DNA from 4 places in the Pseudomonas sp. AC172 genome. Region 1 is predicted to be linked to each of the others. Evidence: riboswitches for the same ligand, from Rfam matches in the RefSeq annotation. Region 1 holds a riboswitch; each other region holds the start of a gene.
The links. A riboswitch is a leader RNA that binds a small molecule or an ion and turns the genes downstream of it on or off. The one in region 1 is predicted to bind cobalamin.
Positions count from the first base shown of each region.

Region 1 (7,482 bases):
GTTCGACTACCCGCTGCTGGAGCGCACCTATTACCAGTTGGCGGTCAACTTCGATGTGTTCGGCAACGTCTCCCATCAGGCGCAAACCCGTCTGTATTTCGACCTGATCCGTAACGGCGCCGAGCAGAACTTTCTGCGCCTGATGCCCGCCGATTCGCGCGAAGACTATCTCGACGATTGGTACCAGAGCAGTGGCCAGTTCAAGATGTGGCTCGATTACGAGGCGATTGACGACGACAAACCGACTGCGCTGAAACTCGACGAGAAAGACCCGAAACACGACTTCGCCATGCAGTTGCTGGCACGTTACGGCGACCTCAATGCTCGGCCGGATCCGATCAACCGTTGCGACGGCGCTTACTGCTCGCGGCCGAACATCGAGCCGGCGCTGCAAAATGCCGAACAGGCGCTGAGTCGCCTGACCTCGCGCCCGGCCGCCGGATTGAAGGTCATCGATCAACTGCCGGAAGCCAGCATGCTGCGCGTTGAAACTGCCAGCGGCAAACGCGAGGTCTACAGCCTGCTGCGCAATCGTGCGCACAGCAATGTGGCGTTCCTGCTCGGTGAGTCGCTGCGCTATCAGCCAGGCTTGGACACAATCACCATTTACCCGGGCGTGCTCAGCAGTTATCCAAACTTCATCTTCAACGTCCCGGCCGATCAGGTGCCGGCGTTTGTCGATGCGATGGAAAACGCCAAGGATGCCAACCGCTTCGAGAAAATCGTCGAACGCTGGGGGATCCGCCGCAGTCATCCGCAATTCTGGTTCTATTTCCACGATTTGAGCCAGTACATCCACGAAACCGATCCGGTGGAAGAGGGCGTGCTGGACATGAACCGCTACGAGAATCTTTGATCATTTGAAACCGGCCGACTGTCACAGCTTCAGGTAACACACAAATCCCCTGTGGGAGCGAGCCTGCTCGCGAAGGCGGAGTGTCAGGCACCGAATACATTGAATGTGCCGTCGCTTTCGCGAGCAGGCTCGCTCCGGGTGAAGTGGTGTTTTTTAAATTGTGAGCGGGAGCGGCAGATGTTGATTTCAGTGCAAGCCCTGCGTGCGCTGGCCGCGTGGACGGTGGTCTGCCACCACTTCATGCAGATTTTTTTCGACTTCAAGTCGCGCGGGCCGGTCGGCCAGTTTTTCATCGACAAAGGCGCAGTGGGCGTCGATATCTTCTTTGTCATCAGCGGGCTGGTCATCTTCCTGTCTACCGAGAGCAAACCGCTGCCACCGGCGCGCTTTCTGTTATATCGGCTGTTTCGCATCGTCCCGGCGTATTGGCTGTACACGCTGTTGATGGCGCTGCTGGTGGTGTTCGCCCAACCGTTGCTGCCGGACCAGAGCGTGGATTGGGGGCATCTGCTGTTGTCGTTGCTGTTCATTCCGACTGAAAACCCCGGCGGTTACGGTTTCTATCCGACGCTGAATGTCGGCTGGACCCTGAATTACGAAATCCTGTTTTACGTGTTGTTCGCCTGGGCGCTGCTGTTTCGCTTGCAGGTGCGCCTGATGGTAGTCGCGGCGTTGCTGTTTGCAGTGAGTCAGGCGTGGACCGGGTTTGGCTGGATCAGCGAATTTTACCGTTCGGACATCGTCTATGAGTTTCTGCTGGGGATTGGCATCGGCATGCTCTATCGCCGGGGCTGGATCGGTGCGGGACTGTGGCTGCCACTGGCGGCCATCGTTGCGGCATTGCTGGCGATTTATAACCTGGCACCGGCACCGAGGCTGCTCAACTGGGGTGGGCCGAGTGCGGTGCTGGTGATGGCGTGTATCTCACTGGAGCGTTATGTCGAGCGCAGTCGTGTCCTCAAGCTGCTCGGCGATTGCTCGTATTCGGTGTATCTGATGCACGTTCTGGTGTTGTCGGCAGGCGGGTATCTGGCCCGGCGCCACGGCATCAACCCGTATTTGATGTTTGTCGTGTGTGCGCTGGCCATCGGCGTCGGCTCTTGGCTAAGCTACGAATGGGTGGAAAAACGCAGTTATCGCTGGCTCAAGGCGCGGATCGACAACGGGGCGGACGAGAATCTTTCCCGACAAAAATACTAGGACTTTGTCCGGCGCAACGATTGGCGTAAACTGCGCCCAAGCCTGCGAGGAGTTTCCATGACCGCTATTACCATTACCGACGCCGCCCACGATTACCTGGCCGATCTGCTTTCCAAGCAGAACACCCCGGGCATTGGCATCCGCGTCTTTATCACCCAGCCTGGCACCCAGTACGCCGAAACCTGCATTGCCTACTGCAAGCCGGGCGAAGAAAAACCTGAAGACACCGCGCTGGGGCTGAAAAGCTTCACCGCTTATATCGATCACTTCAGCGAAGCGTTTCTCGACGACGCCGTGGTCGATTACGCCACCGACCGCATGGGTGGCCAGCTGACCATCAAGGCGCCAAACGCCAAAGTGCCGATGGTCAACGCCGACAGCCCGGTCAACGAGCGTATAAACTACTATCTGCAAACCGAAATCAACCCGGGGCTGGCCAGCCACGGCGGTCAGGTCAGCCTGATTGATGTGGTTGAAGACGGCATCGCCGTTCTGCAGTTCGGTGGCGGTTGCCAGGGCTGCGGCCAGGCGGACGTGACCTTGAAGGAAGGTATCGAGCGCACGCTGCTCGAGCGCATTCCTGAGCTGAAAGGCGTTCGCGACGTGACCGACCACACGCAGAAAGAAAACGCCTACTACTAAGGTGTTCGCTGCGGACATGAAAAACGGCGCCCCGTGAGCGCCGTTTTTTTATGCGTAAGTTTTGCTTAAGCCTTCGCGAGCAAGCTCGCTCCCACATTCGATCGCATTACAAATGTGGGAGCGAGCTTGCTCGCGAAGGGGTCTTCATGGGCGATAGAGATGCGCATGCCCCGCGCGATACAACGATGACTCGCTGAACACCTCACTGCCCAACACCCGCCCAACCAGAATCAACGCGGTACGCCGAAACCCTTTGGCTTCAACCTTCGCGGCAATATCCGCCAGCGTCCCCACCACCCAATCCTGATCTGGCCACGTCGCCCGGTGAATCACCGCGATCGGGCAGTCGGCGCCGTAATGCGGCAACAGTTCCACCAGAATCTTCTCCAGATGGTTGACCCCCAGATGAATCGCCATGGTCGCGCCATGCTGGGCCAGACTGCCCAGTTCCTCACCGGCCGGCATCGCGGTTTTATCGGCGTAGCGGGTCAGAATCACGCTTTGCGAGACGCCCGGCAACGTCAGTTCCGCACCGAGCAACGCGGCGCAGGCTGCCGTCGCCGTCACCCCGGGAATGATCTCAAATGGAATGTTCAGCTCGCGCAGACAGCGAATCTGCTCACCGATCGCGCCATACAGGCTCGGATCGCCGGAATGCACTCGTGCCACATCCTGACCTTTGCCATGCGCGGTTTTGATCAGTTCGATGATTTGTTCCAAGTGCAATTCAGCACTGTTGATCACCGTCTCCGCTTGATGCCCTTCGAGCACCGCCGCCGGCACCAACGAACCTGCATAGATAATCACCGGGCAACTGCGGATCAGCCGCTGGCCTTTGACGGTGATCAATTCCGGGTCGCCAGGGCCGGCGCCGATGAAGTAGACGGTCATTGTTAAATCCTTGGAAAAGAGGCGCAACAACGCTTCAGATGAAGATTGCTCATGATCAATGGCGGGGATTATCGGGATTTTACGCCGCGCCGGCCAATGCCAACGTTGCCTGAGCGTACTTCTGCCGGGAAATCAGCAGTTTTGCCGGTGCCTGAATCAGTTGTTCGGCGAGTGCCAACGCTGCACTTTCCGCTACGCCGTAGCAACCGGTGCGTTCGTAGGCGATTTGCGAATGGTGGCTGAGTCGTTGCTGATAACTGGCCAGTTCTTCACTGCTGAAATACAGCAAAGGCAAAGCCAGTTGTGCGGCAAGTTCTTGCAGGCCTGGCTCGTCGCGCTTCAAGTCGATGCTGGCCAACGCCTTGACCGCTTGGAGCTCGATACGGTGTGCCTGTAAGGCTTGGTCAAGCAATGCGCGCAGCGTGCTGGCCGGGCAGCCGCGCTGGCAGCCCAGGCCGACGACGAAGGTCGGCGCTGCGCTGTCAGCGGTCATGCGTGGTATTGGCCATCGCTTTTGCGGCGGAACAACCAGGCGCTGATCAGGCCGAGGGCCAGCCAGAACGCCACGTTGGTCAACTGCGAAGCGATTTTGAACTGGGCTTCCAGTGCTTCGGGCGCGAGCATCGAATGCACTTGCGGCTGCGGTGCGCCAATGACGTGTGGGACAGCAAGGATGGCCACACCGAGGACTTTCATCAGCCAGTGCCGGCTGAACGCAATCAGCGACAGGCCGACGGCGGTCGAAGCGGCAGTACCGATCCACCAGATCTGGCGCGAAGCCAGATCAGCGGCAGCGGTGCCCGGCAACTCAGGTGGCAGACCCATCGTCGGTGCCAGTACGAATGTCGCGTAACCGGCCAGGCCCCAGAGCAGGCCTTGCGAGGTTTTGGTCGGGGCGCGCAGGGTGTACAGGCCTGCGAGCATCAGGGCGAAACCCACTGCAACCACCAGATTGCCGCCAGTAGTCGAGACCACGCGCTGCCAGCCGTCTTCCGGCTCCCAGGCTTCGGCGTCGTGGGTGTGCGCAGCGGTGCCTGCGGCGTGTTCGTGAACTTCTGCAACAGGTTCGGCTTTCTCGAATGTCTCGGCCTGGAGAATCAGCGGAGATACCCAGAAGCTTTGCAACAGAGTGAGGAGCAGGGCGGCCAGCAGACCGGTGAAACCTGCGGTTTGCGCAATACGCTTGATCATGTCGGCAGGTCTCAGTGGCACGGGAACGCGGCGCTGTGGCGGGTATCGTGGGCGGCGTTGTGCACCGCTTCGATGTGCGAGAAACCGGCGAAGTAGACCAGGCTGGCGCCGAGGATCGACGCAAAGATCGCGGCGGTCAGGCGTTGGCTCAGGGTGGTGGTGCTGGAAATTTTGTCCGTGTTGCTGCCGGTGCTGCTGATGATCGACATGGCGCTTCCCTCTGGAATGTCAGTGGGTGAATCGAGCGCATGAAAACCCCTGCGGGTCGGGCTCGCAGAGGTTCGAACAGCGCCCGCCCACCGCGGGTTTGTTATGTTCAGCGACGCACAAAGTGCGGGCTGTGTGTTGCGGGCCGGTCTCCGGGCTCACGAGGGGTTGGCGTCAGGCCGACCTGTAAGCGTCACCTTCCCATGCCGTACCGGCACAGTGGTTTTGACGCTTCGCTCGCTTACCGTTGCGGGGGCAGCACCGGACTGACATGGGCTTGAGTAAAGCACATGATTCACCGGTTTCCCGTTTCACCCTGTGAAGGGCACCCGTAACAAGTTGTGTAGGAGAGCATGGGGGTGGGGTTTTGGTCAATTTTTGGGTGTATATCCGTTGCTGTGGGTGCTGCTGATTAGGGTTCCGCCCTTACGGCGGGTCACTTTTGGCAAACGCCCCAAAAGTAACCAAAAGGTCTTCGCCCTGACGTTCGGCCCGCTCGCTAAAGCTCGGGGTTCCTTCGCTCCGGGAACGATCCGGGCGCAGCGTCTCCGGTTTGCTTCGCTGCACCTACTCCCGCTGTGTTTGACTTCGCCAAACGGTCGCTGCGCTCCCACCCCCGGATCAATCCCTCCACTCAGCCTGCCGACGGGCTCCGAGATCAAGATCAAGAGCAGGCGAGCTGACACTCGGCCTATTGAGTGGTGAGGAACGGGTGTACGGCGTTATTTTTGTGTTGGATTCGCCCCTCACCCCAGCCCTCTCCCGAGGGAGAGGGGGCCGATTTGTGGGCTTTTCAGAACCTGAGTTCAACTCGGTATTTCACGTCGGCGTTGCTCTCCCAAACACCGGGATCAGTCCCCTCTCCCTCCGGGAGTGTATGTACCGGAGACATGGTGGACGGGTGTTCGGAGACATGGTGGACACTTTTTAATAGACACATTGCTCATCACCGAGGAGATGACCTGTGTCCTGGGAAGAGGTGTCCACCGTGCAGCTTCGTTCAGAATTCGTGCTTTTGGCTCGGCAAGAAGGGGCCAATGTTCGGCAGCTTTGCCGTCGATTCAATATCAGCCCAAGCACTGCCTACAAATGGCTCAGCAGGTTTGAAAATCTCGGTGCGCAAGGGTTGATCGATCAGTCTCGACGACCAAAGACGTCACCCAAACGCTGCGCTGAAGAGGTTGAGCAGCAGATTTTGACCCTGAGTCAGGAGTACGCCGCTTGGGGCGCTCGCAAGCTCAAGCGTGTGTTGGAAGACGACGGCAAAGTGATGCCCTCTGTCAGCACCGTGCATGCGGTTTTACAACGTCATTCGCGGGTTGATCCAAAGGCTGCCGAGGTCAAACCGTTTATCCGGTTCGAGCACGAGGAGCCCAACGATCTTTGGCAGATCGACTTCAAGGGCCATATCAGCCTGAGCCACGGACGTTGCCATCCGCTGACGATACTGGACGATCACTCGCGGTTCTCACTGTGCATCGCTGCGTGCGCCAATGAGCAGCGCCGAACCGTCCAGGAGCAACTAATGCGGGCCTTTCGGCTCTACGGTCTGCCTCTGCGCATGACGATGGACAACGGTTCGCCATGGGGTGACCAGACCGGCGTTTATACCGCGCTGGAGGTCTGGCTGATGAGCCAGGGCATCAAGGTCGGCCACTCCCGACCTTATCACCCGCAAACCCAGGGAAAGCTGGAGCGCTTCCACCGCAGCCTGAAAAGGGAAGTCCTGCAAGGCCATCCCTTCACCGATCTGGACGATGCACAACGGGCGTTTGATATCTGGCGTGAGATTTACAACCAGAAGCGTCCGCATCAAGCGTTGAACATGCAGGTTCCTGCTACTCGCTACAGCAGCAGCCCACGGGAATATCAGGAGCAACCGGCGGCGCCGGAGTACGACGATGGGGATGTGGTCAGGAAGGTTCAGGTAAAAGGAGAGATCTACTGGAGGAACCGTGAATACACAGTCGGAAAGGCTTTTCACGGGAGGTCAGTAGCTATCCGGGAAACGACGGAGGACGGCATCCACGATGTCTACTGGAGTAGACATCGTATCGCCCGGATCGACTTGAACTTGCAGATCGTTACGGCAGGTAAGAAGATCTAAAACCGTCCACCATGTCTCCGAACATGTGTCCACCATGTCTCCGGTACATACAGGGAGAGGGCTAGGGTGAGGGGCCCTTGATCTTGCTCTGGCTCTGGCTCTTGATCTTGATTTGGCTTTTGATTTTTTGCCCCTTCGGCAGGCCGAGCGTAGGTGTTCATCCGGGGGTAGGCGCGTAGCGCCGTTCGACGAAGTCCAACACATCGAGAGGAGGTGCAGCGAAGCAAACCGTAGGCGATGCCCCCGGATGGGCACCGTAGCGAGGGAACACTGAGCCTCAGCGAAGTGCCGTACGCCGGGGCAACGCCTTTTGGTTCCTTTTTGGCGTTTGAAAAAGGGACTCGCTGTAAGAGCGAAACCGCCAGCGGCAGCACCCGCAGCAACTGAT
Region 1 is NZ_OZ409868.1:1,685,095-1,692,576, forward strand. It holds gene ACZ0A4_RS07600 (fatty acid cis/trans isomerase) at 1-856, shown strand, start outside; gene ACZ0A4_RS07605 (acyltransferase family protein) at 1,034-2,056, shown strand; gene nfuA (Fe-S biogenesis protein NfuA) at 2,114-2,698, shown strand; gene cobM (precorrin-4 C(11)-methyltransferase) at 2,843-3,589, opposite strand; gene ACZ0A4_RS07620 (cobalamin biosynthesis protein) at 3,669-4,082, opposite strand; gene ACZ0A4_RS07625 (CbtA family protein) at 4,079-4,780, opposite strand; gene ACZ0A4_RS07630 (CbtB domain-containing protein) at 4,792-4,989, opposite strand; cobalamin riboswitch at 5,114-5,335, opposite strand; gene ACZ0A4_RS07635 (IS481 family transposase) at 5,952-7,094, shown strand.

Region 2 (7,482 bases), 190 kb from region 1:
CCATCCCTGGGCCAGCCAGTCGCAGGTTCACATCAGTGAAATCAGCGGCGAAAAATGGGTGATGCGCGAGAAAAGTGCGCGCACCCGGCAACTGGTGGAAGAAAGCTGCAAGCGCCTCGACATCGAACTCGATTGCGTCATGCAACTGAACAGCCGCGAAGCCATCGTCCACGCCATCGTCAAGGGCATCGGCATCGGGTTTGTCTCGGCGGTCGAGTACGCCGAAACACCCGGTACCACGCCGATCACCTTTGTCGACCACCCGTTCTCTATCGAATACCACCTGTGCTGCCTCGGCATCCGCAGGAACCGGCCAGTGATTGCCGAACTGTTTGATTCGAATCCACCGCTGACCTGATCAGCATTGACCCTTGAACCGCCTACCTCATTGCCGAGGGACGGCCCACGCTTACCCGAAAACGGAGAATGACCATGCAGTACCAACAACCGACTCACCTGCAAGCCGCGATCCTCGACTGGGCCGGCACCGTTGTCGATTTCGGCTCGTTTGCGCCAACGCAGATTTTCGTCGAAGCCTTTGCCGAATTCGGCGTCGCCGTGTCGCTGGAAGAAGCGCGCGGGCCAATGGGCATGGGCAAGTGGGATCACATCCGGACCCTGTGCAACCTGCCGCAGATTGCCGAACGTTACCGCGCGGCGTTTGACCGCGTGCCGAGTGACGAGGATGTCACGGCGATCTACGAACGTTTCATGCCACTGCAGATCGAGAAAATCGCCCTGCATTCGGCGCTGATCCCTGGCGCGCTTGCAGCGATTGCCGCGTTGCGTGACAAGGGTTTGAAAATCGGTTCGTGCTCCGGATATCCAGCGGTGGTGATGGCCAAGGTTGTCGAACTCGCGCGGGAAAACGGCTATGTCGCCGATCATGTGGTCGCCACCGATGAAGTGCCGAATGGCCGGCCGCATCCGGCGCAGGCGCTGGCTAACGTGATTGCTTTGGGCATCGATGACGTGGCGGCGTGCGTCAAGGTCGATGACACCTGGCCGGGGATTCTCGAAGGTCGCAGCGCCGGCATGTGGACGGTGGCGCTGACCTCCTCAGGCAACGCACTGGGCCTGACCTATGAGCAATACAAGGCGTTGCCGTCGGATCGACTGGCGGAGGAACGTGCGCGGATCGGCAAGATGTTCGCACCTTCGCGCCCGCATTATTTGATCGACACCATCGCCGAACTGCCTGAAGTCATCGACGACATCAACGCACGCCTGGCGCGCGGCGAAACCCCGCAGTCCTGCTGAAACCTGATCGTTCCCACGCTCTGCGTGGGAACGATCAGTGGCCTCGCTCAAATCGCAGGCAAAAAAAAGCTGCCACGAATGGCAGCAGAAACTTTAAGAACACGCGATGTATTGAGGTCAGCATAGACGCCGGATAATGACAGTGTCATGACAGCCGCAAATTCATTGAACCGCCCCTGCCCCGTCATCAGGATGTCATCAAGATCACGGCAGAATCCTCGCAAACCGTCTCGCGCCTCCCGACGGGTGCTTTGCAAGGATTCCCATGAAAGACGACGCCTCGCTGTTTGCCGCGATCGACCTGGGTTCGAATGCCTTTCGCCTGATGATCGGCCAATCTGTGCGCAGCCGAAAGGGCTTGCAGATTCAGGAAGTGAAAACCCTGCGTGAGCCGGTGCGCCTCGCCGAAGGATTTGACGGTGGCGCGCTGGATGCCTTGGCGCTGGATCGCGGCTGGCAGGCATTGGCCCGGTTCGGTAAAAAGTTGCGCGGTTTCGAAGCCGGTCGAGTCCGTGCGGTGGCGACCAGTGCGGTGCGCGAGGCCGACAATGCGCAACTGTTTCTGGCCAGTGCCGAGCGGCATCTGGGTTTTCCCATCGACGTCATTTGCGGCCATGAAGAGGCGCGGCTGGTCTATGCCGGCGTGACCCACGCTTTGCCGAGCGCTGAAGATCTGCGCCTGGTGGTCGACATCGGCGGCGGCTCAACCGAGCTGATCCTCGGCCAAGGCTCGCAACCGTTGCTCACCGAAAGCATCGCCATCGGCAGCGGCACCTTGAGCACGCGCTTCTTTCGCGGCGGTGACGTGTCTGCCGGAGCGCTACAGGAGGCCGAGCGCTTCGCCATCCTGCAGTTTGAAAAGGTTGCCCGGCGCTATCGTGCTCAGGGCTGGCAGCAAACCATTGGCTCTTCCGGCACCGCGCGCATGTTGGCCAAAGTGCTCAAGGCCAATCGCCTCAACGACTACGATCAGGACGGCATCACCTACGGCGGGCTACTACGCCTGTCGTTGCTTGTGCTGAAGGTGAACAACGTCCAGCAACTGAAACTGGCCGGCCTGCAACCACACCGCCAGAGCATTCTGCCCGGCGGTCTGGTGTTGATGCTCGCGGCATTCAAAGTGTTCGGCATTGCGCAAATGCTGCCGTCGGAACCGGGCCTGCGTTTAGGCGTGTTGCACGGTTTGATGAGCCAGCACTAATCCTTGCCGCGACAGATTCGTCTCCCCTTCAGCGACTCGATCGACTACCATGCCGTCGCTGGTTCCCGAACGGGACTAATAGGGAATCCGAGGTGCTTGCTCAGTACTGATCGGAACTGCCCCCGCAACTGTAGGTGCCGAGCCTGCTCCACAACTGCCACTGGGTGAATCCCGGGAAGGCCGGAGCGAGGCGATGACGCATCAGTCAGGAGACCTGCCGGCACAGTGACTACTAACCGGCGGGGTGTCCGGGAAGGACATCGTGCCGTGCGCGTCAACGCTTGATGCCCGGCCTTGCGCTGTTTTCCTGACCGCGTTCGATGGTGTGTTTCCAGACCGTACTCTCCCGCTCCCCGTACGGTTCCCCTGGAGACTGCCCCATGCTGCTGCCCCGCATCGCCACCCTCATCACCGGCCTGACCCTTGGCGCCATGGCGCAGGCGGCACCGACTGTCTATCCGCTGACGGTGGAAAACTGCGGCAGTACCCTGACCTTCCAGCACGCCCCGACGCGCACCGTGACCATCGGCCAGGCCGGCACGGAAATGCTCTACGCCATGGGCCTGAGCGACAAAGTCGTCGGCACCTCGTTGTGGTTCAACAATGTGCTGGACAAATACATGGCGCAGAACGACAAGATCCAGCGCCTGGCCGACAACGAACCGAGTTTCGAATCGGTGATCAGCAAGCGCCCGGAACTGGTCGCCGTGGAGCTGGAATGGATGGTCGGCCCGCAAGGTGCGGTCGGCACCCGCGAGCAGTTTCATGAGCTGAAGATTCCGACCTATCTGCTGCCCTCCGATTGCGAAGCCAAGGACAACCTCGTCGGCGCCGACGGCACGCGGCTGGCGCCGTTTCGCATCGACACGATTTACAAAAGCGTGAGCCAACTGGCGCAGATCTTCGATGTGCAGGCGCGTGGCCAGCAGCTCAACGACGAACTCAAGGCCAGTCTCGCCAAATCGATTGCCACCGCCCAGGGCAAACAACTGAAGGATGCCAGCGCGCTGGTCTGGTTTTCCAGCGCACAAATGGACATCGAGCCCTTCGTGGCCGGACACAAAGGCATTCCCGATTTCATGCTCAGCACCCTCGGCGTGCGCAACGTGGTGGAATCCGATGAGGAGTGGCCAACGGTCGGCTGGGAAACCATCGCCAAGGCCAACCCGACCTTCCTCGTCATCGCGCGCATGGATCGCCGACGCTTCCCCGCTGACGACTATGAAAAGAAACTCGCCTTTCTGCACAGCGACCCGGTGACGCGCAACATGGACGCGGTGAAACACAACCGCATCATCATTCTCGACGCCATGGCCATGCAGGCGAGCCTGCGCATGTTCGATGGCATCGAGCAACTGGCCACGGCCATCAACGGCTATGACCTGTCGAAATGAATGCCAGCCTGATCCGCACGTTACTGGCCTTGGCGACCCTGTTGATTGCCGTGGTCGCGGGCGTGGCCATTGGTGAAACCTCGATTGAACCGGGCGTTGTCGTGCAAGTGCTGGCGAACAAATTGTGGGGCGCCGGGTACGCGCTGGACCCTATCGATGAAGGCATCGTCTGGAACTACCGCTTGACCCGCGCACTGGTCGCGGCCGCATGCGGCGCCGGTCTGGCGACGTGCGGGGTGATCTTGCAGTCGCTGCTGCGAAATCCGTTGGCCGATCCGTATCTGCTGGGGATTTCTGCCGGCGCCTCGACCGGAGCGGTGATGGTGGCGCTGCTCGGGGTTGGCGCCGGAATGATCTCGTTATCAGTCGGAGCCTTTGCCGGGGCAGTGACCGCATTTGTGCTGGTGATTCTGTTGGCGCGGGTCAGCGGCTCGGCGAGCGGCACCGGGCAAATCATTCTCGCGGGGATCGCCGGCTCGCAGTTGTTCAACGCGCTGACGGCGTTTCTGATCACCCGCTCGGCCAGCTCCGAGCAGGCACGCGGGATCATGTTCTGGCTGCTGGGCAATCTCGGTGGCGTGCGCTGGCCATCGGTGTGGCTGGCGGTGCCGGTCGCGTTGTTGGGGTTGGTCGTGTGCTTGTGGCATCGGCGGGCGCTGGATGCGTTTACCTTTGGCGCGGATTCGGCGGCATCTCTCGGCATTCCAGTGCGACGCGTGCAAATTCTGCTGATTGGTTGTGCGGCGCTGGTGACGGCGGTGATGGTGTCGATTGTCGGTTCGATCGGTTTTGTCGGGTTGGTGATTCCCCACGCCGCGCGGCTGTTGCTCGGCACCGGGCATGCACGTCTGCTGCCGGCCAGTGCCTTGGGCGGCGCGGTGTTTCTGATTGCCGCTGACGTATTGTCGCGCACGCTGATCAAGGGCCAGGTGATTCCGGTCGGGGTGATTACCGCACTGGTCGGTGCGCCAGTGTTCGCCTTGATTCTGGTTGGCCGCAGGTCCGCACGATGAGCAGTGTTTTGAGTTGTTCTGGTCTGAGCTTCAGAGTGCGCGGCGCCGAGTTGCTCAACGGTGTCACCCTTGAGGTTCAGCGTGGCGAAACCCTCGGCATCGTCGGGCCGAATGGCTCGGGCAAATCCACCCTGTTGAAGTTGCTGGCCGGGTTGCGCGAACCGAGCGCTGGCGAGGTCCTGCTCGAAGGCCAGCGCTTGGGCAAAATGGCCCGGCGCAGCATTGCGCAAAAGCTTGCGGTGGTCGAACAACAGGCCGACACCGACGACGGCATTCGCGTGTTCGACGCCGTTGCGTTGGGGCGCACGCCCTGGCTGTCGGCGCTGCAGCCGTGGTCGGCGGCGGACGACGCGATTGTTCAGCAGGCGCTGACCGACGTTGACGCTATGCACCTGCGCACCCGCCTGTGGCGCAGCCTGTCAGGCGGTGAGCGGCAGCGAGTGCATATCGCTCGGGCATTGGCGCAGCGACCGCAGATTCTGTTGCTCGATGAGCCGGCCAACCACCTCGACATTCAGCATCAGTTGACCATTCTCAACGTGGTGCAGGCGTTGCCGGTGACCACGTTGATTGCGCTGCATGATCTCAATCAGGCGTTGAAGTGTGATCGTCTGGCGGTGCTGGAGCGCGGGCGGCTGGTGGCGTTGGGCAAGCCGCTGGAGGTGCTGACACCGCAGCGGTTACAGGAGACGTTCGGGGTCAGGGCGCACTATCTGACGGACCCGTTTGATGGGGCGCAGATTCTTCGATTCCACTCATGACGCTGTGCATGTGAGTGGTCTGCCATATCGGGTCAGCGTCGACGTCAATAATCTCGAAACCCTGCCGCTGCCAGAACTCGATGGCGCCCGGTAAAAACGGATGGGTGTGCAGGTAGATCACCTCGATTCCGTCGGCGAGTGCCAAGTCTTTGAGTGATCGGTACAACGCACCGGCCAGCCCTGATCGGCGCTGCGATGGCAGGACAAACAGACGGACGATTTCCACCATTTCAAGGTCCGGATAGGGCAAGTGCAGGAAGCGTCGGTCGTAAGGGAGATAGCCGATGGACGCAACAATCTGCCCTTCGTGGCGAGCGATCAGAAAGCGCCCTGCCCCACGCAGATAAACCTCGGTGAACCGCGCCAGATCGTCGGGCATGCCCGTCGCGCTGAGCTTGGGGAAAAGCTCGGCACGGGCGTTTAAAACAAATTTCAGAACTTCAGGAATGTCTGCGTCGGACACGGTCTGGATAACGGGTTGATGACTCATGTAACGGCGAACACCTGGACTGCGGCTGGACACATTAACAATTGCGGGCCCCGTGAGGCCATCCAAAATCGCCTGACTTACACAACACCCTGTGGGAGCGAGCTTGCTCGCGAAGGCGGCGGATCATCCAGCATTGATGTTGACTGACAGGACGCTTTCGCGAGCAAGCTCGCTCCCACAGGTGTTGTGTTTCATGCAGCCAGAGTGTCAGGCAAGCTCTTTGCGCAGCTGCCGGGCGGCGGTGACCATGTGCACCAGCGCCGCTTCCGTCTCCGGCCAGCCACGGGTTTTCAGGCCGCAATCCGGATTGACCCATAGGCGCTCGGCCGGAATCCGCTTGGCCGCCTTGCGCAGCAGATTAGCCATTTCCGAAGCATCCGGTATGCGTGGCGAGTGGATGTCGTAGACGCCCGGGCCGATGTCATTCGGATAAGCGAAGGCTTCGAAGGCGTCCAGCAATTCCATGTCCGAACGTGAGGTTTCGATGGTGATGACGTCGGCATCCATCGCCGCGATGGATTCGATCACATCGTTGAACTCGCTGTAGCACATGTGCGTGTGGATCTGCGTTTCGTCGCGCACGCCCGAGGCGCACAGACGGAACACTTCCGTCGCCCAGTCCAGATAATGCTGCCACTGCGCCTGACGCAACGGCAGACCTTCACGGAACGCCGCCTCGTCGATCTGCACGATCTTGATGCCGGCGGCTTCCAGATCCACCACTTCGTCACGAATCGCCAGCGCCAGTTGCCGGGCCTGCAGTTCACGGCTGACGTCTTCGCGCGGGAACGACCACATCAGCATGGTCACGGGGCCGGTCAGCATGCCTTTCATGACTTTGTCGGTGAGGCCTTGAGCGTAGCGGATCCACTCGACGGTCATGGCTTTCGGGCGGCTGAGGTCGCCGAAGATCACTGCCGGTTTCACGCAACGCGAACCGTAACTTTGTACCCAGCCGAAACGGGTGAACACATAGCCGTCCAGTTGTTCGGCGAAATATTCGACCATGTCGTTGCGCTCGGCTTCACCGTGCACCAGCACATCGAGGCCCAGACGCTCCTGAATTTCCACCGCGTGGCGGATTTCGCTGTGCATGGCTTCGGTGTATTCGGCTTCGGTCAGCTTGCCTTGTTTGAACGACTGGCGAGCGAGGCGGATCGAGGCGGTTTGCGGGAACGAACCGATGGTCGTGGTCGGGAACAGCGGCAGATCGAGTCCGGCGCGCTGCTTGGCGATGCGCTGGGCGAATAGCGACTGACGCTGGCTGTCCTTGGCCGTGATCGCTGCAACCCGCGCCTGAACCGCAGGTTTGTGAATGCGCGGCGACGCCGCGCGGGCAGCCTGCACCGAGCGGCTTTCAGTC
Region 2 is NZ_OZ409868.1:1,493,726-1,501,207, reverse strand. It holds gene ACZ0A4_RS06890 (LysR substrate-binding domain-containing protein) at 1-358, shown strand, start outside; gene phnX (phosphonoacetaldehyde hydrolase) at 433-1,260, shown strand; gene ACZ0A4_RS06880 (Ppx/GppA phosphatase family protein) at 1,526-2,461, shown strand; cobalamin riboswitch at 2,504-2,697, shown strand; gene ACZ0A4_RS06875 (ABC transporter substrate-binding protein) at 2,842-3,855, shown strand; gene ACZ0A4_RS06870 (FecCD family ABC transporter permease) at 3,852-4,868, shown strand; gene ACZ0A4_RS06865 (ABC transporter ATP-binding protein) at 4,865-5,629, shown strand; gene ACZ0A4_RS06860 (GNAT family N-acetyltransferase) at 5,568-6,119, opposite strand; gene metE (5-methyltetrahydropteroyltriglutamate--homocysteine S-methyltransferase) at 6,327-7,482, opposite strand, start outside.
Region 2: linked by a shared signal. The riboswitch ahead of ACZ0A4_RS06875 (ABC transporter substrate-binding protein) and the one ahead of ACZ0A4_RS07630 (CbtB domain-containing protein) in region 1 are both predicted to bind cobalamin.

Region 3 (7,482 bases), 950 kb from region 1:
AAGCCGGCATGAACCTGCCGCGCTCGACACGCGAAATGATCAACGTCGATGCGCCGCTGGTCTCGCGCAGCAACCTTGAGCCGGGCGATCTGTTGTTCTTCGCCACCAACGGTCGTCGCGGTCGTGTCAGTCACGCCGGCATCTACCTGGGTGACAACCAGTTCATCCACTCCAGCAGTCGTCGCAGCGGCGGTGTTCGCATCGACAGCCTGGGTGACAGCTACTGGAGCAAGACTTTCATCGAAGCGAAACGCGCTCTGGCCAACGCTCCGACAGTCGTCACCGCTCGTAAGTAATTCCCCTGTTGTCGCTGCGCTCGCGGCGACAATCAGGCTTCCGGCAACGGAGTAGACGTATACTTTACAAGGTGAAGTTAAAGTCTTACTTGAAGTTTGCCGCGTAGCCGCTAGAATCCTGAATCTAGATTGATGGCAAACCGCCTGCGTGCTTACGCAGGCGGTTTTGTTTTCTGTCCACCGGCAGAAAAAGCCGCAGCCAGATCAGGATGTTCTGCTTATGACGATGTCGGCCCGCCTCACATTGATGCTCTTCGCAGCGCTGCTCAGCGCCTGTGCCAGTCGCACGCCGCCACCTGCGCCGGTGGTTCGCGCGCCGGTCGTGTTCGGCCCCTCCCAATCTTTTTCACCGGCTGCTGAAGACGTGCTGTTTCGCGCGCTCGGTCTGGTTGGCACGCCTTATCGCTGGGGCGGCAACACGCCGGATTCAGGCTTTGATTGCAGCGGGTTGATCGGTTTTGTCTACCGTGATGCGGCGGGCATCTCTTTGCCGCGTTCGACGCGTGAGCTGATAGTCATGCAGGCACCGAATGTCGGCAAGGAAGGCTTGCAGACTGGCGACCTGATTTTCTTCGCCACCAATGGCGGCTCGCAGGTCAGTCACGCGGGGATTTACGTCGGCGAAGGGCGGTTTGTGCATGCGCCTGCCACGGGCGGGACGGTCAAGCTCGACAGCCTGTCGAAGGCGTATTGGCAGAAGGCTTATCTGAGTGCCAAGCGGGTGTTGCAGCCGGAGCATCTGGCGCATAACCCGTAGTAAAATCGCAGCAATCCTAATGTGGGAGCGAGCCTGCTCGCGAAAGCGGTGTATCAGTCAACTCAATAGAGACTGACACTACGCATTCGCGAGCAGGCTCGCTCCCACAGTTGTTTCAGGTCACATTCAACATCACTTCGTGGCCGAGACTCGCCACACTTTGTTGCCAACATCATCCGCCACCAGCAAGCCGCCTTGCTGATCGATCACCACGCCCACCGGCCGACCTAGCGCATTCTCATCCTTGTCGAGGAACCCGGTCAGCACATCCACCGGTTTGCCGCTCGGCTTGCCGCCGGTAAATGGCACGAAAATCACTTTGTAGCCACTGTGCGGTTTGCGGTTCCATGAGCCGTGCTGGCCAATAAATGCGCCTTCCTTGAACTGTGCCGGCAACGTGTTGCCCGCGGCGAAGCTCAGGCCCAGCGAGGCGGTGTGCGGCCCGACCGCGTAATCCGGGGCAATGGCTTTGGCCACCAGATCCGGGTTTTGCGGCGACACACGCGCATCGACATGCTGACCGTAGTAACTGAACGGCCAGCCATAGAAACCGCCGTCCTTCACTGAAGTGATGTAGTCCGGCACCAGGTCACTGCCGATCTCGTCGCGCTCGTTGACCGCTGTCCACAGCGCGCCACTGGTCGGCTCCCAGGCCAAGCCATTGGGGTTGCGGATACCCGAAGCGAAGATCCGGTGATTACCGGTCGCCCGATCAACTTCCCAGATCGCCGCGCGGCCTTCTTCTTTATCCAGACCATTTTCGCCGACGTTGCTGTTCGAGCCGACCGTGACGTACAGCTTGCTGCCGTCCTTGCTGGCGATGACGTTTTTCGTCCAGTGGTGATTCAGCGTACCGCCGGGCAGATCGACTACCTTGATTGGCTGCGACTTGATCTCGGTCGCGCCTGCTTCGTAGTTAAAGCGCAGCAAGCGATCGGTATCAGCGACGTAAAGATCGTTGCCGACCAGCGTCATCCCGAACGGCGAGTTGAGGTTCTGCAGGAACACCGTGCGTGTTTCCGCGACGCCATCGTGATCGGTGTCACGCAGCAAGGTGATGCGGTTCGGACTCGGCACGCCCGCGCCAGCCTTGCCCATGACCTTCTTCATCACCCAGCCGCGAATGCCGCTGCTGTCGTCAGGCTTTGGCGGGGCATTGGTTTCCGCTACCAGCACGTCGCCGTTGGGCAACACGTAGAGCCAGCGCGGATGGTCGAGGCCTTCGGCGAATGCTGCGACCTGGGTGCCGGTGGCGGCTGTCGGTTTAGCGCCCTCGGGCCAGCCGATCGCCGGGGCGATGTTCACCGTCGGGATCAGGGTCTTGTTCGGTTCGGGCAGCTTGGGTGACGGGCCGGTGCCGTCGGAGACTTGCAGGCTGGAGGATTCACCGCAGGCGGCGAGCCCTCCGGCGAAGGCGATGACAAAAACGAGCTGGGGCTTGCGCATTGCTGATCTTCCCTATGAATGCATTCCTAATCATAGAGGAGGGCGCAAGCCCGATGGTTCAACTGCTCAGCCGCGGGCTTCCTTGAACAGCACGGCGATGCCTGGGTGATAGTTGCCGGTTTCGCTGCGCAATTTGCGATAGGCATAGGGGAAATACCAGGCGACCGCGCAGGTGTGTTCCTTTTGCAGATCGTCGACCATGTCCTGCAACTCTTCGGGGCTGGCGCTGTGCTGGGCTTTTTGCGGCGCGACAAACAGGCAGCCAAGCTTGAGGTCGCTGGCATAGCTGATGCGTTTGGCGTCGTTGGTGATGTCCAGCAAGGCTTGAGTCAGATTCAGGTTGGTAACCTTTGGCCAGCGCTGGGTGGCCTGGATAAAGGCGCGGTCTTCGGCACCGGCCAGAAACAGATCGGCGCGGGCGTTGCGCTCGCCTTCTTCATTCTGTTTGCGCGTGGCGGTGTCGTTCAAAGTGACCAGCTCAGCCATCCAGGCTGCGGCCGAGAGCAATCCGAGATTGGCTTTCTCGTCATGCCAGTAAGGCGTGTCGCTGTCGCCGCGTACGGCGTTGTAACGGTCGATACAGTCAAACCAGCGTTCAAGCACCGGGCGCAGGAATTCCAGGCGCGGGTTGCTGATGATCATGCCTTGCATCGTCATCATCCTTTATTGTTGTGGTGGGCTTTTCGGGAAAAGCATGGCTCTTTGATATCATTTGTATCAGTGTGGCACAAGATTGGCGTCGGATAATTGATCGGCGGCAGTTATTCGCCCGATGGCCGCCTCTTTAATTGACGCTCCATCCCCAACCCTCTAACCTTCGCGGCTTGTTTCAGGTGCTCTGTGACCTGCGTCGACAGAGTGAAACAGGGAAGCCGGTGAGGGTTGTCTTCGCACGAAGAACCACCACGATCCCGGCGCTGCCCCCGCAACGGTAAATGAGTGAACACTGCGTCGAATGCCACTGCTCAAAGCGGGAAGGCGCGCAGTCAGGCCAACGCCGCTCATGAGCCCGGAGACCGGCCTGATCCATCCAGCGGCATCACGGTGGGCGATGCCAGGCTTTTTGCCGTCTATTCTTGTGCCTGCCCGCCGTTATCCAGCCTCAACGGAGAGCTCCCCCATGACTGATTCCCCCGAGCGCGACGAACGCCATCTGGCGCGTATGCAGCGCAAAAAAGCCGTGATCGACGAACGCATCGCCAACTCGCCTGACGAGTGCGGCCTGGTGCTGGTGCTGACCGGCAACGGCAAAGGCAAAAGCAGCTCGGCGTTCGGCATGCTCGCCCGCGCCATGGGCCACGGCATGCAGTGCGGTGTGGTGCAGTTCATCAAGGGCCGCAACAGCACCGGCGAAGAGTTGTTTTTCCGCCGTTTCCCCGAGCAAGTGCGTTTCCACGTGATGGGCGAAGGTTTCACTTGGGAAACCCAGGATCGTCAGCGCGACATCGCCGCCGCCGAAGCCGCGTGGGCAGTCTCGCGTGAACTGCTGCGTGATCCGTCGATCGGTCTGGTGGTGCTCGACGAACTGAACATCGCCCTCAAGCACGGCTACCTCGATCTCGATCAGGTGCTCAGCGATTTGCAGGCGCGTCCGCCGATGCAGCACGTGATCGTCACCGGTCGCGCGGCCAAGCCGGAAATGATCGAGATGGGCGATACCGTCACCGAAATGGGCATGCTCAAACACGCCTTCCAGGCCGGCATCAAAGCGCAGAAAGGCGTCGAACTTTGAATCAACCACGTCACTGCCCGGCGGTCCTCATCGCCGCGCCGGCCTCCGGTCAGGGCAAGACCACCGTTACCGCCGCGCTCGCCCGTTTGCATCGCAATCAGGGGCGCGTGGTACGCGTGTTCAAATGCGGCCCGGATTTCCTTGATCCGATGATTCTCGAGCGCGCCAGCGGTGCGCCGGTGTATCAACTGGACATGTGGATGGTCGGTGAGCAGGAAAGTCGTCGTCTGTTGTGGGAAGCCGCTGCCGAGGCCGATCTGATTCTGATCGAAGGCGTGATGGGCCTGTTCGACGGTACGCCTTCCAGCGCTGATCTGGCGCGGCATTTCGGTGTGCCGGTGCTCGGCGTGATTGATGGGACGGCGATGGCGCAGACCTTTGGTGCGTTGGCACTGGGTCTGGCGAGGTATCAGCCGGATCTGCCGTTTGCCGGTGTGCTGGCCAATCGTGTCGGAACTTTGCGACATGCGCAATTGCTCGAAGGCAGTCTCACTGAAGGCCTGCGCTGGTACGGCGCGTTGTCCCGCGAAACGGGTATCGAACTGCCGAGCCGGCATCTCGGCCTGGTGCAGGCCAGCGAGCTGAATGACCTCGATGTGCGTCTCGACGCGGCTGCCGACGCTCTCGCCAGCAGCTGTGAGGTAGCGCTGCCACCGGCGGTTGAGTTCGCCGCGCCTGACGTCATCGCTGTCGAGCCACTGCTCAAGAATGTACGAATTGCCGTCGCCCATGATGAGGCGTTTGCCTTCACCTACGGCGCGAGTCTCGATCTGTTGCGGGCGATGGGCGCCGAGCTGAGTTTCTTCTCGCCGATCCGCGACACGCAATTGCCTGAGGCGGACAGCCTGTATTTGCCCGGTGGGTATCCGGAACTGCACCACGTTGCGTTGTCGCAGAACACCGCGATGGTTGAAGCGATCCGTGCGCATCATGCGGCAGGGAAACCGTTGCTCGCTGAGTGTGGCGGCATGCTGTACCTGCTGGATTCTTTGACCGACGTTGAAGGAACTCGCGCCGAATTGATCGGGCTGCTTAAAGGCGACGCGGTGATGCAGAAGCGTCTGGCCGCATTGGCGTTGCAAGCGGTTGATCTGCCGGAAGGTTCGCTGCGTGGGCACACTTATCATCATTCGCTGACGAAGACTGAGTTGACGCCGATTGCGCGTGGCTTGAGTCCGAATGGTGGGCGCGGTGCCGAGGCGGTTTATCGGGAAGGGCGGATGACGGCGTCGTACGTGCACTTTTATTTCCCGTCGAATCCGACTGCGATTGCCGCATTGTTTGCGCCAGACCGTGAGGCCGCCTTCGCGAGCAAGCTCGCTCCCACAGGGGATCGTGTTTCTTGAGCAAGCACCCCGTCCAATGTGGGAGCGAGCTTGCTCGCGAAGAGGTCATGACAGACAACGCATTCTCCGAAGCCGAACGCGAAGCGGTTTACAGAGCCATCGCCGAACGCCGCGACATGCGCCACTTCACCGGCGGCAGCGTCGAACCGGAGCTGTTGCGCCGACTTTTGGAAGCCGCCCACCAGGCCCCAAGCGTCGGCCTGATGCAGCCCTGGCGTTTCATCCGCATCAGCGACCGAACTTTACGCGGGCAGATCCAGAACCTCGTCGAAGAAGAGCGCGTGCGCACCGCTGAAGCCCTCGGCGAGCGCAGTGACGAGTTCATGAAACTCAAGGTCGAGGGCATCCATGACTGCGCCGAAGTGCTGGTCGCCGCGTTAATGGACGATCGCGAAAAACACATCTTTGGTCGCCGCACGCTGCCGGAAATGGACATGGCCTCGCTGTCCTGCGCGATCCAGAACCTGTGGCTGGCCTCGCGCGCCGAAGGCCTCGGCATGGGCTGGGTTTCGTTGTTCGAGCCGCAGGCACTGGCGGATCTGTTGAGGTTGCCCGCAGGCGCCAAGCCGCTGGCCGTTATTTGCCTGGGCCCGGTCAAGGAATTCTATCCGGCGCCGATGCTGGTACTCGAAGGGTGGGCGCAGGCGCGGCCGCTCAATGAGTTGCTGTACGAAAATTATTGGGGAGTGAGTCAATGAGTGTGGCGTTGTTGAGTGTCGCCGCAGTGGCGCTGGATGCGCTGCTCGGTGAACCGAAACGCTGGCATCCGCTGGTGGCGTTCGGCAATTTCGCCGGGCGCATCGAGCAACGTTTCAACGCCGGTGGCCGGGGCTGGCGCAGCCATGGCGTGACCGCGTGGGTGATCGCGGTGCTGCCGCTGACCTTGCTCGCCACCGCATTTTCCTGGGCGCCGTACGTGGGCTGGGTTGTCGAGATTCTCGCGCTGTATTGCGCCCTCGGCATGCGCAGCCTCGGCGAGCATGTCGCGCCAGTGGCTGCTGCCTTGCGCGCGGATGATCTGGATGAGGCGCGCAAGCGAGTCGGCTATCTGGTCAGCCGCCAGACCGATGAACTCGATAGCACCGCTGTCGCTCGCGCTGCCACTGAGTCGGTGCTGGAAAACGGCAGTGACGCGGTGTTCGCCGCGCTGTTCTGGTTTGTCGTCGCCGGCGCGCCGGGCGTGGTTCTCTATCGCTTGAGCAACACGCTCGATGCGATGTGGGGTTATCGCAACGAACGCTTTGAGCGTTTCGGTTGGGCCGCTGCAAAAATCGACGACGTGTTGAACTACATTCCTGCGCGTCTGGTGGCATTGACCTACGCGTTGCTGGGCAAAACCCGCCTCGCCTTGAAATGTTGGCGCACACAGGCGCCGAAGTGGGACAGCCCCAACGCCGGTCCGGTGATGGCGGCCGGCGCCGGTGCGCTGGGCGTGGAATTGGGTGGGCCGGCGATTTACCACGGCGAACTTCACGACCGTCCGCAGCTTGGCGAGGGCGCAGCGGCTGACGCCGATTCCATCGACCGTGGCTGGCAATTGGTCCAGCGCGGCGTATGGTTATGGCTGCTGATTCTCTGCGTGGGGGCTGAATTCTATGCTTGAGCACGGTGGCCGGCTGCGCAAGGCTGCACTCGATTACGGCATTGCCGAGGCTGACTGGCTCGACCTGTCCAGCGGTCTGGCGCCGTGGCCATTCCCGATCCCGGAAATCCCGCTGCGCGCCTGGGCGCGTTTGCCGGAAACCGATGACGGCCTGGAGCAAGCCGCGTGCGATTACTACGGTGCCGCGCAGGTGCTGCCGGTGGCCGGTTCGCAGATGGCCATCCAGTTGCTGCCGCGTTTACGCCGCGCCGGCAAAGTCGGCGTGTTGTCACCGTGTTATGCCGAACATGCCGAAGCCTGGC
Region 3 is NZ_OZ409868.1:735,793-743,274, forward strand. It holds gene ACZ0A4_RS03465 (C40 family peptidase) at 1-296, shown strand, start outside; gene ACZ0A4_RS03470 (C40 family peptidase) at 517-1,053, shown strand; gene ACZ0A4_RS03475 (PQQ-dependent sugar dehydrogenase) at 1,186-2,499, opposite strand; gene ACZ0A4_RS03480 (hypothetical protein) at 2,566-3,150, opposite strand; cobalamin riboswitch at 3,314-3,538, shown strand; gene cobO (cob(I)yrinic acid a,c-diamide adenosyltransferase) at 3,620-4,231, shown strand; gene ACZ0A4_RS03490 (cobyrinate a,c-diamide synthase) at 4,228-5,577, shown strand; gene bluB (5,6-dimethylbenzimidazole synthase) at 5,625-6,275, shown strand; gene cbiB (adenosylcobinamide-phosphate synthase CbiB) at 6,272-7,180, shown strand; gene cobD (threonine-phosphate decarboxylase CobD) at 7,173-7,482, shown strand, end outside.
Region 3: linked by a shared signal. The riboswitch ahead of cobO (cob(I)yrinic acid a,c-diamide adenosyltransferase) and the one ahead of ACZ0A4_RS07630 (CbtB domain-containing protein) in region 1 are both predicted to bind cobalamin.

Region 4 (7,482 bases), 750 kb from region 1:
CATCGTGGCTGACATGCTTGGGCCCCGCCAACGCCCAGGCAATCAAGCCGAACAGCGGCACAAACACGATCAACACGATCCACACGCCTTTGTTGCTCGATTTCCCCTCGCTCTTGCGCACCCGATTGATGGCCCAGAGTTCGATTAGCAGAAGAACTGCCGCCAGTACGATCCACACGGTTTCGATTTGCATTGGCTACCTCCTGATGGTCTGTTCGTTAGGTGGCGTGGGGTGCGGCGGGTTCATTTATTTTTTCTTCGGTGCATGGAGCTGGCGAGCGAGTTCCAGTGCCACCCGGCCGCTGTTGAAGGTCGGCAACAGGTGGGTGAAAGGGATCTCGATGATGCGGTTCTCGCGTACCGCGCGCAGTCGTGACAGCACCGGGTCGTGGGTCAACAGATAACGTTTGCGACTGGCGGGCGACCATTCGGCGTCGGCCAGCAGGATTACGTCCGGGTCGCTGGCCAGCAAGGTTTCGCTGTTGATGGTCACCCGATAAAGATTGATGTCGGCAAACACATTGCGTGCACCGACGGCGGCCAACAGCGGGGTGACAAAGCCACGCCGACCTTCGCTGTCGAGGCCTTTGACCTCGCTGTCGAGATAGAACACTGACAACGGTTGGCCCGCACGAGCCAAGGCACGGGCGCTGGCGAGGTCGGTTTCCATGGAGTCGATCAACACTTGGGCTTTTTGCTGCTGGTGCAGCAGCTTGCCCAGCGTCAGCAAGTCGTTGCGCACATGCGCGAAGTAATCCAGCGAATGCCCGTTGCAGGCCGACTCCAATAGATACGAACCGACGCCATTACGCGCCAGCCCCGAGCGTGAAGTCACACCGTCGCCGAATGCCGAGGCAAACCCTCCGATCACCAGATCCGGTTGCTGTGCGTAAAGCACTTCGCTGGCCGGGTATTGCCGCGCGATCACCGGCACACCGAAATACTCGGCTTGGCGCTGACCGGCATCGGTGTCATCCAGGTAGGCCACGCCAACCAGCGCTGGCCCGGCACCCAGCGCCAGGACGATATCTGCCGCATGCTGATTGAGCGCGACGATGCGTGAAGGCTGAACGGTGCTCCAGTCCTCGCCGCAATTACGGTAACTGTCGGCGAGCACGGGCGTGGAGCAGAGCAGGGCGAGAAGTGCGTACACAAGCGATCTCATGTCCGCGCCTTGATCAGTAAATCCGCGACCATCTCTCCGCCCACCAGATGACCCTCGACCAACCGCTGCACCTCTTCATCGTTGCGCACGCCATACCAGCAACGCTCCGGATACACCGTCACAATCGGCCCCTGATTGCATGGAAACTGGCAGTGCGTGCGCGTCAGCAAGACGCCGCCCGGCGTCTCGATAAGATCATGCGCGAGCAAATGCCGGCGCAAGGTTTTCCATAGCTGCAAGGCGCCGCGCTGGGTGCAACGCGGGCCGGTGCAGAGAAACACATGGCGCGCGTGCTCGGGCACGTGCGACCAGTCCGGGTGCGTGTCGACGCCGTCGACGGTTTTGATTTCACTCATCAGAAGCGGTACGTGTAGCGCACTTCGGAGGTGAGCGGTCGGCCAAGGTTATCGACGTTGCTCGAACGGCTGGTGACGTAATCGCGGTTGAAGAGGTTTTCCACCAACAGGCTCACGCGGTGTTGGTGGGCGTTGTCGAGGTAGCGATAGGCATCGGCGTCGACCACCGAATAGTTGCCGTATTCGACTTGTTTCGAGCTTTTGATATCGCGGATATAACGAATCGCACCGCCAGCGCCCCACAGACGATTTTCCGATTCATAGCCCACCCGCGAACGGGCGAAGAAGCTCGGAATATCATTGATGGTCACACCAGTGCGCGACTCGGTGAGGTTGCGGGTCATGTCGGCTTGCAGGCTCCACTGCTCATTGAGCGCGAGCTTGGCGTCGGCCTCGAAACCGCGCATCTGGATCGTGCCTTCGCCGTTGACCCACTGAATGTCATCGAGGGTGATCAGGTCGTCGATCTTGCGTTTGAACAGGGTCACGCTGGCGCTGAATTCACGGTTGAGCAAAAAGCCTTTGTAGTCGACACCCAGTTCGGCGTTGCGGCTTTTTTCCGGCTTCAGGTTGCGGTTGCCGATCTCGTCGCCCGGCTCGTTGACGAACAGTTGCTCGGCGTTCGGCAGTTTGTAGGCGCTGCCGTATTGGCCACGCACCGACCAGTTGTCGTTGAGGTCATACAGCGAAGTGAGCATGCCAACGGTGGCGCTGTCACCGCCGCCCATGGCTTCGTGGCGCATGCCGATACTCGGGTGCCAGTCGGGCAGGGCGTCGATCTGCGGGCGCAGTTGCGTGTAGAGCGCATGGGCTTCGGCCTTGTCGTTATCGATGATCAGCACATCGTCCTGGCCCTTGAACCATTGGTTGTCAGTGCCGAACACCAGCACATGGCCACCGGGCAATTCTGCCTTGCCTTCAGCCTGCACGCCCCAGTCGGTGAAGCCCCAATTGTCGTTGTGGTTGATGACTCTGGTTCCGCCGCCCTCGACGTTGTTGACGCGGGTGTAGCGCGTGTCCCAGTCGTTGATATGGCCTTTGACGAAGTAGCTCAGGCGCTCATTAATGGTCTGCTCAAAGGTCGCCGTGGCGATCTGCTGCACGCGGTCGTTGGTGGTGTTGTGGTTGTCGACCGGGCGGGCGAAGTCGAGGTTGGCGTCGGCGTATTGGTAGAACAGTTCGAGCCGCGAATCATCGCCAAACGACTGAATCGCCTTGCCGCCGAAGGTGGTGACTTCGTAGGCGCGGTTCTTCTCGCTGACGTTTTTCATGTCGCGGTTGCGATACGGCTGGTAACCGTCGGAGACGTTGTGGCTGACATACGCCAGCAAACCGAGATCGCCGAAACCGTTAGTGAAGATGTTCTCGACGCGGGCGTCTTCGGTAGTGCCGCCAAAGCTGTCCACGCCCAGGTTCACTTCGCCGGAGGCTTTGCGCGACTGCGGGCTGCGGGTGACGATGTTGATCACACCGGAAACGGCCTGAGTGCCGAACAACAGGCTCTGGCCACCCTTGAGCACTTCGATGCGCTCGATGGCATTGGCCGGCAGGGTGTCCAGATAGAGGCCGCCGTACAGACGATTGTTCAGGCGCACGCCGTCAAGCAGGATCAGCGTGTCGTCGTTGCGCCCGCCCAGCAGCGAATAGGTGCCGTAGTCGAACGGTCCGTTTTTCGGCGCCACGTACAGGCCGGGGATGAACATCTGCATCACGCGGCTGACATCGGCGCTGGGGCCGGCGCGCTCGATCTGTTCGCGGCTGACGATCTCGACCTTGCTGCCGAACTTCGCCATGTCGGCGACCGTGGTGGACTCCACCGACGGTGCGGAAACGATTTGCTGATTGAGTTCCAGTGGCGCGTCATCCGCCAGCAGCAGGGGGCTGAACAGACAGCCGAACAGAAAGGTTGGAGCCGAGGTGTAGAAAGGTCGAATCATTGTCTTCTCGAAAAGGATCTTCGCAGAAGAGCATGCAGGAGAAGGCATCGCGCACAGCCAATACCGGCCCATGCCCGCCCACCGCAGGATTTTGCCAAACGAAATTTCAGGCCGGTCTCCGGGCTCGCGCGTATCGAGGCTTTCACCTTCCCATGGCCGTGCGGCCACAGTGGTGTATCGAAAACATCACGCGCATACCGTTGCGGGGGCAGCACCGGACTTGTTCGAAAAGAACGTACCGGTTTCCCGTTTCACCCCATGCACGGCGGCATGGGACACCTGAAACTGGGCGGCATCTGAACATTCGACAGACCGTTCGTCAACTTGCATGCGTGCGTACTCCTCTAGCCATTGTGGGAGCGAGCTTGCTCGCGAAGGCGTAGTGTCAATCAACAATGATGTAACTGATCCGGCCTCTTCGCGAGCAAGCTCGCTCCCACAGGATCTCTGCTCTGCATTAAAAACAGGTCGAGGTCGCACTTGGTCGTTTGATAGGTGAAGGTTTAAAGTTCACTTCAAGTTCAATTACGGCTCAGGTCAATCATGAAAATCGGTGAACTGGCAAAAATCAGCGGTCTGGCGCCTTCGCGCATCCGCTTCTATGAGGCGAGCGGGCTGATCAAGTCGGTCGGGCGCAAGGCCAACGGTTATCGCGACTATGCCCCGGAAACCGAGTGGATCCTGCAGATCATCACCGGTGCACAAGCGGCAGGGTTTTCCCTCGAGGAAATCCGCCAGTTACTGCCGGTGAACGCGCAGGACTGGCAGCACGAAGAAATGCTGGTCGGGCTCAAACGCAAGGTCGAAGAAATCGAAATCCTCCAGCAACGCCTGGCGCATAACAAGGCGCAGCTGTTGCGGGTCATTCACGGCATCGAGAGCAAACCCGCCGACGTCGGCTGTGCCGACAACGCGCAGTTGCTGATCAACCAGATGCGCGAGGAGAAGGCCGCTACGGGCAAATAATCACAGTTGATAAAAAGGCCTTGACCTTAAAGTTGGCTTTAATCTTATGGTTGTCCCACGCCCAATCGAGGACTCCTCATGAACGTGTTCGACAACCTGCAACTCCCCAACGGTTCAACCATCAAGAACCGCATCGCCAAAGCCGCCATGGAAGAAAACATGGCCGACGCCGATCAGGCACCTTCGCAAGAACTGATGCGCCTGTATCAAGCCTGGGCCGATGGTGGTGCCGGACTGTTGATCACTGGCAACGTCATGGTCGACGGCCGCGCGATGACCGGGCCGGGCGGCGTGGTGCTGCAGGATGACCGGCAATTGGCCAGGTTCAAGCGCTGGGCACAGATTGGCCGATCGGGCGGCGCGCAGTTCTGGCTGCAGATCAACCATCCCGGCCGACAGATGCAGGCCAATCTCGGGCAGAAAACCTGGGCGCCATCAGCGGTTCCGCTGAACATGGGCAGCCTGTCCAAACACTTCGCCACGCCCCACGCGATGACCGCCAGCGTGATCGCTGACGTCATCCAGCGTTTCGCCCGCAGCGCACAGCTTGGCGAGCAGGCCGGCTTCACCGGTGTGGAAATCCACGCCGCCCATGGCTATTTGTTGAGTCAGTTCCTGTCGCCGTTGACCAATCAGCGCACGGACGAGTGGGGCGGGTCGCTGGAGAACCGCGCGCGGCTGTTGCTGGACATCGTCAAGGCTGTGCGTGCACTGGTTTCAGCGGAGTTTGCGGTGGCGGTGAAACTCAATTCCGCCGACTTCCAACGCGGCGGCTTCAGCGCCGATGACGCGCGACAAGTCGTCGAATGGCTCAACGATCTGGGTGTGGATCTGGTCGAGTTGTCCGGCGGCAGCTACGAAGCCCCGGCCATGCAGGGCGAAGCACGGGACGGCCGCACCTTGGCGCGCGAGGCGTACTTCGTCGAGTTCGCCCAGGACATCCAGAAAGTCGCGCGGATGCCGGTGATGGTCACGGGCGGCGTGCGTCGTCGGCCCATTGCGGAAATGGTCGTTAACAGTGGCGTGGACATGGTCGGCATCGGCACGGCGCTGGCCATCGATCCGAACCTGCCGCGTGACTGGCTGCTGGGCAAGGACAGTGCCCCCGAGCTGCCGCCGATCACCTGGAAGAACAAGGCCATGGCGTCGCTGGCCAACATGGCGGTGGTCAAGTTCCAGTTGCGCAAACTCAGTCAGGCGAAAACACCCGATCCGCACGTGTCACCGCTGCGCGCGCTGATCATGCAACAAATCGGCAACGCCTTGCGTACCCGCCAGTACCGCAAGTGGGTGGCGAGCAACTGATCTGAATGGCTTGCTGACGTTCGGCCCTATATCCTGCACGCCTGTTTGATGGATTGATTTAGGGAAGAGTTGCATGCCGTTCAGGGTGATGGTGGTTGGTGGTTACGGAAACTTCGGCAGCATTGTGTGCCGGCATCTGGCGCTGATGCCGGACATCGGCCTGGTGCTCTCGGGCCGTGATCCGCGCAAGTTGCAGCGCAAAGTCGATGAGCTGAACAGCCAATCGGGCAACGTCTGCGAAGGCTGGTGTGGCGATGCCATGGGCAGCGAGTTCAAAGCCGCATTGCGGGCGCTGAACATTCAGTTGGTCGTGCACACTGGCGGGCCGTTTCAGGGGCAAACCTATGCGCTCGCCGAGAGCTGCATCGACGCCGGTGTGAACTATTGCGATCTGGCTGACTGCCGCACGTTCGTCAACGGCATCCACGTTCTCGACGCGCGGGCGAAGCAGGCCGGCGTGGCGATTCTCAGCGGGTGCAGCTCGGTGCCGACACTGTCGTCGGCGATCATCGATGAACAGCGCCAGCGTTTTTCGCGTATCGACTCGATCGAACATGGCATTTCTTCGTCGGCGAAAATGCCGGGACTGTCGACGATCGAAGGTGTACTCGCTTATGCCGGCAAACCGATCAAGCAACTGAAAAACGGCAAGGTGCACGAAGTGTCGGGCTGGCTGGACCTGACCTTGCGCAAAATGCCGCAGATGGGCACGCGGTTGCTGGCCAACGTCGATGTGCCGGACATGGATATTTTCGCCGGTCGTTATGGCGCGCACACCCTGAAGTTCAAGGCCGGCGCCGGGCTAAAACTCGGCGGCATCGCCAACGGTCTGCTGGCTCAAGCGCTGAAGGTCGGACTGGTGCGCGACCATGCCCTGTGGGCAGCAAGACTGCATCGCCTCGGCCTGTGTTTCGAACGTTTCGGCGATGGCAAAAGTGCGATGTACATCGACGTACAGGGCCTCGGCATTGACGGCAAACCGCTGGCGATGACCGCGCAACTCACCGCCCTGAACGACAAAGGCCCGGAAATCCCCAGCTGCGCCGCCGTCGCGCTGGCGACAAAAATGGCCTCAGGCTACGTGCCATCCGTCGGCGCCCGACCGTGCGTGGGCGAAATCAGCGTCGCCGAGTACATGGCCGCGATCAACGATCCGGACAACCTGAGTCTGGCCGTACACTTTTCGGACGGGCAGCGCTGACATGCTCTATCTGTGCCTGAAGTATCTGCACATCATCGCGGCGATTTTCCTGTTCGGTTTCGGCATGGGTTCCTACCTCTACCTGATCGCCGCCAGCCGCACGGCCAACCCGCAGGTGATCGCCCATGTCGCGCGCATGGTCGTGCGCTTCGACACGTGGATCACCACCCCGGCGGGGTTTGTGCAGATCATCACCGGTTATCTGTTGATGCGACTTTCGGGCTTGTCGATGAGTACCGAATGGGTGCTGACCTCGTTGATCATCTTCTTCTGCGTCGGCTCGCTGTGGTTGCCGGTTTTGCTCCTGCAAAAGCGCTTGTATGTGATGGCATCTAGGGCGAACGAGACGGGGGCGAGTCTCGATCAACAATACCAGGGTGTGTATCGCCAATGGTTATGGATGGGCGTGCTCGGGTTTGCCGGGATGTTTGTCATCGTGCTGATGATGGTGACGAAGATGACACCCGTGCAGTTGTTCAGTTTGCTGGCATAGGTGCAGTTGCTTTGAGGAAGCGCTGTTCATGGTCTGGCGTTGGCAGCAGGCAAGTGTCG
Region 4 is NZ_OZ409868.1:2,433,355-2,440,836, reverse strand. It holds gene ACZ0A4_RS10915 (PLD nuclease N-terminal domain-containing protein) at 1-193, opposite strand, end outside; gene ACZ0A4_RS10910 (ABC transporter substrate-binding protein) at 248-1,165, opposite strand; gene ACZ0A4_RS10905 ((2Fe-2S) ferredoxin domain-containing protein) at 1,162-1,521, opposite strand; gene ACZ0A4_RS10900 (TonB-dependent receptor plug domain-containing protein) at 1,521-3,458, opposite strand; cobalamin riboswitch at 3,551-3,756, opposite strand; gene ACZ0A4_RS10895 (MerR family transcriptional regulator) at 4,002-4,424, shown strand; gene ACZ0A4_RS10890 (NADH:flavin oxidoreductase/NADH oxidase family protein) at 4,503-5,729, shown strand; gene ACZ0A4_RS10885 (saccharopine dehydrogenase family protein) at 5,803-6,930, shown strand; gene ACZ0A4_RS10880 (DUF2269 family protein) at 6,932-7,423, shown strand; gene ACZ0A4_RS10875 (thiol-disulfide oxidoreductase DCC family protein) at 7,407-7,482, opposite strand, start outside.
Region 4: linked by a shared signal. The riboswitch ahead of ACZ0A4_RS10900 (TonB-dependent receptor plug domain-containing protein) and the one ahead of ACZ0A4_RS07630 (CbtB domain-containing protein) in region 1 are both predicted to bind cobalamin.